2 regions of the Knoellia sp. AC549 genome follow, and region 1 is predicted to be linked to the other one. Evidence: predicted binding sites of a transcription regulator. Region 1 holds the regulator's gene; the other holds the start of a gene.
What was found. Region 1 encodes LexA, which represses DNA repair genes until DNA is damaged. Its sites were predicted from a motif close to TCGAACANNTGTTCGA; they were not measured.
Positions count from the first base shown of each region.

Region 1 (4,737 bases):
ATGTCGGGGACATAACCCGCCGTGCTCGCGAGCTGGAGCAGGTGGCCTCGGCAGCGGGGACAGCCGGCGATCCACGTCTCGTCCTTGAGGGCGGCCATGTCGACGTGCTTGGCACCGGCGAGGTCGTGGGTGCTTGGCACCGCAAGCAGGACCTCGTCGTCGAGGAGGGGGGTGGTGACGAACGCGTCGAGGTCCTCCTCGCCACGGCCGAGGTCGGTGCCCTCGTAGACGAAGGCCACCGCGAGGTCGCACTCCCCGGCACGCAGCGCGGCCAGCGACTCACGCGGCTCGCCCTCGCTGAAGGTGATGGAGACGCCCGGGTGCTCGGCCTTGACCTTGGCCAGGGCCTTGGGGACGAGGGTCGCCGAGGCGCTGGGGAACGCCATGAGGCGGACGCGGCCAGAGCGCAGCCCGGCGATGGCGGCGACCTCCTCCTCGGCGGCATCGAGGGCCGACAGGACCGGCCCGGCGTGGCGGGCCAGCACGGCACCGGCCTCGGTGAGGCGCACGCTGCGGCCGATGCGCTCGACGAGTGTCGTGCCGGTGCGGGTCTCGAGGCGACGGACCATCTGCGAGATGGCGGGCTGGGAGTATCCGAGTGAGAGCGCCGCCGCGGTGAAGCTGCCTTCGTCGGCGATGGCGCGCATGACCCGGAGGCCGGCTGCATCAATCATGGATCCATCCTATAACAGTCAGTTATCAATCGGCCAGTCCTCTGCACGCCGCGTGATGCGCTGACGGACGAGGGTCGGGCGTATCTGGCGGTGGTGCCGAGCCCTCCTCTCCAGCATGAAGGCCACGATGCGAAGGCGGACAGCCCGCCGCAGCCACCACCCGGACGTCAGCTGTGACGCCCTCGGCCGGTGGCACTGGAGGTGCCAGTGCGGAGCCGGAGCGTACGCGGGCGGGTCGGCCACCGACTGGCGCTGGATGGTCACGGGAGCGCTGGTCCACCAGAGCGCCTGCCCGGGCGAGTGATGCAGCGCGGTGCGTTGGGCGACCTACGATGGTGGGGTGAGTCGAGAGGTGTCCGTGGGTGAGGTCGCATCGCTCCTGCGCGACCGCGGCCCTGCGTTGGTCCTGACCGGCGCCGGCATCTCGACCGAGAGTGGCATCCCCGACTACCGCGGGCCCGACGGGAAGCGGCGGGTGACACCCATGTCGCACCAGGAGTTCTGTGCGACCAGTGATGCGCGACAACGTTATTGGGCCCGCAGCTTCATCGGTTGGCAGCGCTTCTCCGTCGCCGAGCCCAACGCCGGGCACCGAGCCGTCGCCGAGCTCCAGCGCGTCGGCGCGATCGGCACCGTCATCACCCAGAACGTCGACGGCCTCCACCAGGACGCCGGCACGCGCGACGTGATCGAGCTCCACGGAAGCCTTGCCGACGTCGAGTGCCTCACCTGCGGCGAACGCACCGACCGTGACCTCGTGCAGGCCTTCATGGACGACGCCAACCCCGGGTTTGCCTCTCTGGCTCTGGGACTGGTCGGCGACGGCTCACGGGTGAGCAGCCAGATCCGGCCCGACGGCGACATCGTCCTTGCCGACGAGGCCGTGCAGACCTTCGTCCCGCCTCGCTGTCTCCTGTGCGGGGACGACACCCTCAAGCCCGATGTGGTCTTCTTCGGCGGCTCGGTGCCCAAACCACGGGTGGAGCAGTGCTTCGCCCTCACCGAGGCCGCGCCGGTCCTCGTCGTGCTCGGGTCGTCGCTCAAGGTGATGAGTGGATACCGGTTCGTGCGACGCGCCGCGGCACACGGCATACCCGTCGTCGTCGTCACGTTGGGCCCCACGCGTGGAGACGCCGAGACAACGCATCGGATCGATGCGCCGCTCGGCGTCACGTTGACCGCCCTGGCGCGGGAGCTGGCCGCGCGGGTGGGGTGAGCCCAGCCGCTCAGATGCGACGCAGGACCGCCGTGACCTTGCCGAGGATCGTCGCGTGGTCGCCGTCGATGGGATCGAAGGACGGGTTGTGCGGCATGAGCCAGACCTTGCCGTCCTTGCGCTTGAACGTCTTGACCGTCGCCTCGTTGTCGAGCATGGCCGCCACGATGTCGCCGTTGTCGGCATTCGGCTGCTGACGCACCACGACCCAGTCACCGTCACAGATCGCGGCGTCGACCATCGAGTCACCGACGACCTTGAGCAGGAACAGTGAGCCCTCGCCGACGATCTGTTTGGGCAGGGGGAAGACCTCGTCCACCATCTCCTCGGCCATGATCGGCACGCCGGCGGCGATGCGGCCGAGCACGGGCACATAGCTCGCCTCCGGCCGCGTGTCGCCCGATCCCGTCGGGTCGAGGTCGGCGTCGATGTCGTCAGGAGCCGCTCCACCTCGGTAGCCGCGGATATCGCTCGGCGTGTCGGGGGAGATGACCTCGAGCGCGCGGGGCCGGTTGGGGTCGCGGCGCAGGTAGCCCTTCTTCTCGAGGGCGTGCAGCTGGTGCGACACCGAGCTGGGGGAGGTGAGGCCGACGGCCTGGCCGATCTCACGCATGCTCGGCGGGTAGCCACGGCGGTCGACCGAGTTGCGGATGACGTCGAGAACCTTGCGCTGCCGCACCGTCAGGGTGCCGTCGCCCGGGTCACGGTCGGGCAGCTGGTGGACGTCGGCGTCGTCCTGGCGGCGCTTGTCGCTCATGGTTCGTCTCCTCAGAGGGCGTTGTCGGTGGCGCCTGATTGGCTTTCTGACATGAGCACAGACTACGGAGTTCGGGCAGGTGTTTCAAACATCTGTTCGACGCGTGTCTTGAACTCCTCGAACGTCCGTGCTAGAAATCGTACAAGCGTTCGTTCGAACACCGTTTCGAGCGTGACACCGATCCAGGAGGACACCATGAGTGCAGTTGCAGTGCTGGACGGCACGACCATCGGGTATGCCGCACCGCGTCCGGTTCCGCGTCGCTCGACGCAACCGCGCCTCGTGTCGGTCCCCACCGGCGCGTCGGTGCCGGTGTTCGCGGCGCCGGCGCTGAGGGTCACCCGCGCCGGTCGTCTCGCCCTGACGAGCCTCGTTCTCCTGGTCGCTCTCGTGGTCGGACTCGTCGCCCTCACGGGAGGAGCGGCTGCGTCGGCGCCCGACGTGACGGTGACGGTGCAGCAGGGGCAGACCCTCTCCGAGATCGCCGCACAGCACCTCGCCGGGGTGTCGGTCGCGACCGGTGTCGCCGAGCTGCAGGCGGCCAACGACCTTGCCACGGCCCAGGTCCGGGTCGGTCAGACCATCGTCATCCCGCAGGGCTGACGCACACACTCCGAGCCGCTTCGACCCCGGTTCGGTCCTGAGTCCTTGGATGAGCTTCGACCCCTCTCCGACTCAGCATGGAGGGCGCCCCGCCACTCTTCGCGCGGGGCGCCCTTTGCTGTCTCGTCTCGGCCGCGGGTTGGTCGCGTTCCAGCGACAGGCGTGGCGTCGAGGTCGGACGCGAGAGGTCGCTCCGGTGCAATAAGACGGGGCTGTATGCGCTTGGACCTGTCATGACGGACGAGACGGGTGGACGCGTGCAGAAGGTCAGGCAGCTGCGAGTGGTGGTCGAGGCGGAGGACTACGACGCGGCGGTCCGGTTCTATCGGGACGTCCTCGGCATGGACGAGATCGCCGCGTTCTCCTCAGGAGGGGAGGACCGCGTCGCGATCCTCGAGGCGGGCCGGGCGACCTTCGAGATCGCCAGTCCTGCGCACAGGATCGCGATCGACGCCGTCGAGGCGGCGGGGACGCCGAGCCCAAAGATCCGGATCGCGTTCGAGGTGGACGACGCCGAGTCGGCGACCCGCGAGGCGGAGAGTGCTGGAGCAACCGTGGTCGCCGAGCCGGTCCTCACCCCATGGATGTCGCTCAACTCCAGAGTCGACGCTCCGGCGGGCCTGACGATCACCTTCTTCGAGGAGACCGAGGACTCGCACGAACGGGCCGAGCGCGACGGGTTCGGCACCAACGACGCCTGACCCGATCCACTGCTGCTCACGGGGGAGTCGGACGCCTCACCCTCAGGCGAAGACGAGGTTCAGGGGTAGGTCGTGGAAGGCTGCCAGGAACTGCGCGGCTTCGGCGATGCCATCGCGTTCCGCGTGGTCGAGGTCGACCTCGGGGCGGACGGTGACCGTGACGCGCTTGGCCTCGGTCCTGCGCTTGAACGTGCCGAGGTCCTGCCCGGCGACGACGACGATCCCACCGGCAGCCTCGGAGATGAGTCGGGTCCGGTCGGCGTCGGGGTTGCTCCTCGGGAAACCGGTCGTGGGATAGGTCAGTGCCGCCTCGTCGAAGGTCGACAGCAGGTATGCCGTGTGCTTGCGCGACGCGCGGGCCGTCACCGTGGGGTCGTACCAGAGGGTCTCGCCCTGGCACTCGACGGATTCGAGCGGGTGCGTCGACTGAAGCGAGCTGGAGGTCATGATCTCCGCTGTGGCAGAACGGATCTCGGTGAGGGTGAGCCCGCTCCAGCGCTGGAGGTCGCGCTCGGAGGCAGGGCCGTGCCCGGCGTGGAACCGGTGGGTCAGCTCGACGAGCGACCTCGCACGCGACCACGTGTCCGACTCCGCCGACGGGATCGTCTCGTCGACCAAGGCGTAGGTGTGCTCGGTGCCCCGGGGTGGCCCGGAGCAGATGACGGCCCTCACCTCGGCGCAGATCAGCTGGTGCGCCATCGTCTCGCCCGGTCCCGGCAGGCCTGCGGCGGCGAACTCCGGCCCGATCTCCTTGCGCGTCATCGACCGACCTCCGTGAAGGAGCTC
Region 1 is NZ_OZ409890.1:3,203,038-3,207,774, forward strand. Features, by position in the region: gene ACZZ98_RS15605 (LysR family transcriptional regulator) at 1-674, opposite strand, end outside; gene ACZZ98_RS15610 (Sir2 family NAD-dependent protein deacetylase) at 1,015-1,890, shown strand; gene lexA (transcriptional repressor LexA) at 1,901-2,647, opposite strand; gene ACZZ98_RS15620 (LysM peptidoglycan-binding domain-containing protein) at 2,843-3,250, shown strand; gene ACZZ98_RS15625 (VOC family protein) at 3,484-3,951, shown strand; gene ACZZ98_RS15630 (winged helix DNA-binding domain-containing protein) at 3,994-4,737, opposite strand, start outside.

Region 2 (4,737 bases), 1.3 Mb from region 1:
CGGGAGCATGGCTGACGACGACCTCGCGCTATCTCGCGATCGACCGGATCCGCCGTCGGGACACCGGTCGTGACAAGCTCCGGACCGTCGCGGCGACCACTGCCGAGACCTCCGAGATCGACGTCGACCGCATCGTCGACGGTGACCTCGCCGACGACCTGCTGGGGCTGGTCCTCATGTCCTGCCACCCGCTGCTGGCGCCCGACGCGCGGTCCGCGTTAGTCCTCAAGCTCGTCTGCGGTCTCACGACGGCCGAGGTGGCGCGGGCCTTCCTGGCGCCGGAATCGACTGTGGCACAACGCATCGTGCGTGCCAAGCGCACGTTGGCCGCAGCCAACATCCGCTTCGAGCTGCCGGGGGTCGAGCAACGAGGAGAGCGGCTCGACGGGGTGCGGGAGGTCATCTACCTCCTGTTCAACGAGGGGTATGCCGCGACGTCCGGTGATGCGTGGGTGCGCACCGACCTGTGTGCCGAGGCGGTGCGACTCGGCCGGATGCTCGCGGCGCTCACGCCTCGTGACCCGGAGTCGCTCGGACTACTCGCGCTCATGGAGATCCAGACGTCGCGGCTCGCTGCCCGCGTCGGGCCGGACGGCGAGCAGGTGTTGCTGCTCGACCAGGACCGTTCTCGCTGGGACAGGTTGCTCATCCGTCGAGGGTTGGAGCTGATCGACCGGATCGACGAGCTGCGTGGGACGGCCGGGCCCTATGCCCTCCAGGCCGCGATCGCCGCCTGTCACGCGCGGGCGATGACTGCCGAGGAAACCGACTGGCTGCGGATCGCAGCGCTCTATGACGGGCTGGTCCAGGTCGTGCCCTCACCGGTGGTGGAGCTCAACCGGGCGGTGGCGGTCGGGCGGGCGTTCGGCGCCGAGGCGGGGCTCGAGGTCGTCGCTCCCCTGCGGGGGCTGCCGGCCCTGGCGAGCTATCACCTGCTGCCGGCCGTCGCGGGCGATCTCGAGTGCACGGCCGGTCGGCACGAGCAGGCGCGCGAGGACTTCCTGCGTGCGGCATCGCTGGCAGGCAACACGCAGGACCGCGCGACGATGCAGCAGCGGGCTGCGGAGTGCGCGGTGCACTCGACGTGACCGACACGGTCGGCGCGATGACGCGACGCGACGGCCACGATGTGTGAACCTTGGCGCCATGACGGAGGCGGGGGAGCTGACCGAGGTGGGGGACATGAGCGAGACACGGGAGCGCGAGCAGCGTGAGACGTCGGGGACGTCGGGGAGGTCGGTCGAGCCGGACCGGTGGCGAGCGCTGCCGGGGTGGGCCGTGACGGTGGGCGGTGGCGTTGCCTTCTGGCTGGTGGGCTACCTGCCCTGGATCGTCGAGGGGATGCAGGTCGAGGTCTCGTCGGCGTGGAGGTTCGACACCCTGGAGGGTCCACGGGTCGCCCTTCCCTTTGGGCAATATGCCTTCCCGACGCTCCTCGTCAGTGGGGTCATCGGTGGCACCGCGGCGCTGGCCGTCTCACACTTCGCGGTTCCGACTGTGGCTCGCGCTCGAGCCCTCGCCGGGGCGGGCGCGCTCGTCGCCGTCGTCGTGTCACTTGCGCAGACCCTGATGACGGTCCTCCCCGCACTCGTCCCCACGGACGAGGCTCGGCTGCTCGTCGGCGCGTTGGTCGTCGCGATCCTCGGCTCGGCCGCTTTTGGAGTGCTCGTCGGTGCCGGAGTCGCTCGCAGCGACGGTTGGCCCTGGTTGCTCGGCGGGGCAACCGCTGCGTCGCTGTCAGGATTCTGGCTCGTCGACCTCATGGCCCGTGGACCGGACGTCGACCCGCAATGGGTGCTGAGCCTCGCCCAGTGGCACCCATGGGTCAGTGGCATCCTCCTGGGCGTCGTCCTCGCCGTCTTCGGGATCCAGCCGACGAGCCGTCTGGTTGGCTGGGCCGCTGCGCTCGCCATCGCCTGGGTCGTGCCCCCGGTGCTGACGGCTCTCACCTACGTGACCTTCTCAGCCGGCCAGGGATCCTTCGGCCGTGGCCAGATCTTCGAGGTCGTTGATGCGGGGCTCGACGTGTTCGTGCGGTCCCTGCTGCCGAGCAACCATCCGATCTGGCCGGTGGCTCTCACGCTCGTCGCCGCCGGCGCCGGTGTCAGCTGGAGGGCCCTGGCAGCCAGCGACCGTCCCGCATGAGAACCCACAACACCATCGGCGTATGTCGTCCTTCTCGCCTTCGTCACCCTCCCGCCTCCGTCACATATGGCGACGCGCGCTCAGTTGCTCCTTCGTCGCAAACGCACGCATCGCCCTATGTGACTCGGTCTGCCGCCCGGCTCACCTTGCCGACCACCCAACTCTTGTCAGAGGCCGTGGGTAGCGTCGTGTCAGCGGGTTGTGAGCCGCCCCGACGTCGGCCACGCCCTAGCGAATTCGACTGTGCCAGTGCGCAATTCACGCCATCCTTGTGGCCTCAGAACTTGACAAACGAACACGTGTTCGAGGATAATGGTGGGTATGGACGAGGCACCCGGGGACGACATCGCGCGGCTGCGTGCGGTGTTGGAGGGTGCCCGGGAGGTGCTCGCGTCCGATGGTGGCGGGCAAGGGGCGTTGGGGGAGGTGCTGGCTCGGTTGAGCGGTCCAGAGCTGGCGGAGTTCATGGGGTTGCTGGATGAGGTGAAGGCTCGGGCAGGGGCGGGTCAGGTGCGGGTGGTTGCGGAGGCGGCGCGCCGGGGGGAGTTCACCTCGGCCCGGCGTGGGGTGGGGTCGGTGCACTCCTGGGTGCGCGAGCACGCGCCGTCGTTGTGCCAGGGGGGCGCGGGGCAGGTGGCGCAGCTGGCGCAGGAGGTGGCGTGCTCGGTGCCGGGTGGGTTGTGGTCCACGGCGGGTCCGGGGGCGGGGGCGTACGCGGACCCGGAGCGGGCGGAGGGTGTGGTGTGGGCTCGTGTGGTCACCGGGGAGGTGGCGCCGGGTTTGGCGTTGACGGCGCTGAAGGAGATGGCCAAGCTCGCCGACCACCTGCGCCCGGGCGCGGTCCCGACGGTGGCGGGCGCGGTCCTGGACCATGGGGTGCGGTGGGGGTGCGCGGAGGCTCGGCGGTTGCGGCCGCATCTGTTGGCGATGTTCGGGGTCGAGGGCGAGTTCGACGATGCGCAGCGCAGGTTGCGGAAGGCGGCGTACCTGACCTGCCCGCGGGTCAACGACGCGGAGATCACGGAGTACCGGTTGGGGTTGACCCCGGCGCAGGCGGCGACGTTGGAGGCGGTGATCGGGCCGCTGTCGCAGCCGGCCCCGAACGAGGTCACGGGGGAGCGGGACCTGCGCCCGGCGGAGCAGCGTCGCGCGGAGGCGTTGGCTGGGGTCTGCGGCCGGGTCGCGGGCGAGGACGCCGCGCAGCAGCCTGCGGGTGGGGCGTCGACGACGTTGCACGTGAGGATGACGTTGCAGGACCTGATCGAGAAGCTCCGCTCCCAGAACGCAGACAGCGGCGACAACCCCGACACCACCAATAGCAACCCGAACAGCGACACTGACGCCGCCACTGGCACCGCCTCTGCGGGCTCGATGACGGGTACGGGTGCTGGGTCGGGGTGTGGGCGGGTGATGGTGTCCCGGGCGCAGGCCACGATGCTGTCCCCGGCGGTGGTGCGACAGCTCGCCTGCGACGCCGATGTCATCCCGATCGTGCTGGGTGCCGACGGTGAGGTCCTGGACCTGGGCCGGGCGGTGCGGCTCTTCACCCGGGCTCAGCGTCGCGCGTTGTGGCACCGCGACGGTGGGTGCACCTACCCGGGGTGTGACGTCCCGGCCGGGTGGGCCAAGGCGCACCACCTGGTCCATTGGGTCGACGGCGGCCCCTCGGACCTGGCCAACGCGGCGCTGTTGTGTCAGCGGCACCACACCCAGGTCCACGACCAACGCCTCACCGCAACCGTGCACCCACCCGACGAACACGCCCGGTCGGTGACGTGGGACCTGACGCCCGGCTCCTACGACCGGGACCTGCCCGCGCGCCTGACCGCGATCCGGCGCGCCCGAGCGAAGAACCACCCCGACGCGCACCCGGACGCAATCGAACGGACCCGCCTCGACACCGGACCACCCGACCCCTGGACCCACGAACCACCCGCACACCTCATCGCCCACTGGGTCGACCAGTGGATGGCCGAGCACCAAGCAGAGGGCTGGGACCTCACCGCCTGAGCTCGCCGCGCCGTCCCACACGCGCCGTGCCCTCGCGCGCGCGCCAGGGTCCTAGTCTCAGGCCATGACCACCGTGGCGTTCGTGCTCGCCGGCATCGCAGCTCTCATCCACGTCTACATCTTCCGGCTCGAGTCGCTCGCCTGGACCGACCCGAAGACCCGAGCTGTCTTCGGTACGACCCCCGAGACCGCCGAGGTGACCAAGCCGCTGGCCTACAACCAGGGCTTCTACAACCTCTTCCTCGCGATCGTCGCCCTCATCGGGATCGCGGTGGGCGTCTTCGGCTCGGCGTCGTCCGACGACGTCTCGTCCGCACTGATCCTTGCCGCCTGCGGTTCGATGGTCGCAGCGGCGCTGGTCCTCGTGACGAGCGACCGCCGCAAGCTCCGCGCCGCCCTCACCCAAGGCCTCGCGCCGGCTCTCGCCGTCCTCACCCTCGTGCTCAGCTGAGCGGCGGAGTAGCGTCGCTGACATGCCCGCGCCCGTGACGTTCAACGAGTCCGCCGATCTCGACCCGACCGTGCCGCCCTCAGGCCCCGGCTGCGCCGACTGCACCGCAGCACAGGGTTGGTGGGTGCACC
Region 2 is NZ_OZ409890.1:1,941,531-1,946,267, forward strand. Features, by position in the region: gene ACZZ98_RS09340 (RNA polymerase sigma factor) at 1-1,088, shown strand, start outside; gene ACZZ98_RS09345 (hypothetical protein) at 1,183-2,145, shown strand; gene ACZZ98_RS09350 (HNH endonuclease signature motif containing protein) at 2,467-4,155, shown strand; gene ACZZ98_RS09355 (DUF1304 domain-containing protein) at 4,220-4,606, shown strand; gene ACZZ98_RS09360 (UBP-type zinc finger domain-containing protein) at 4,629-4,737, shown strand, end outside.
Region 2: the regulator LexA is predicted to act here: its motif matches at 2,437-2,452, upstream of ACZZ98_RS09350 (HNH endonuclease signature motif containing protein).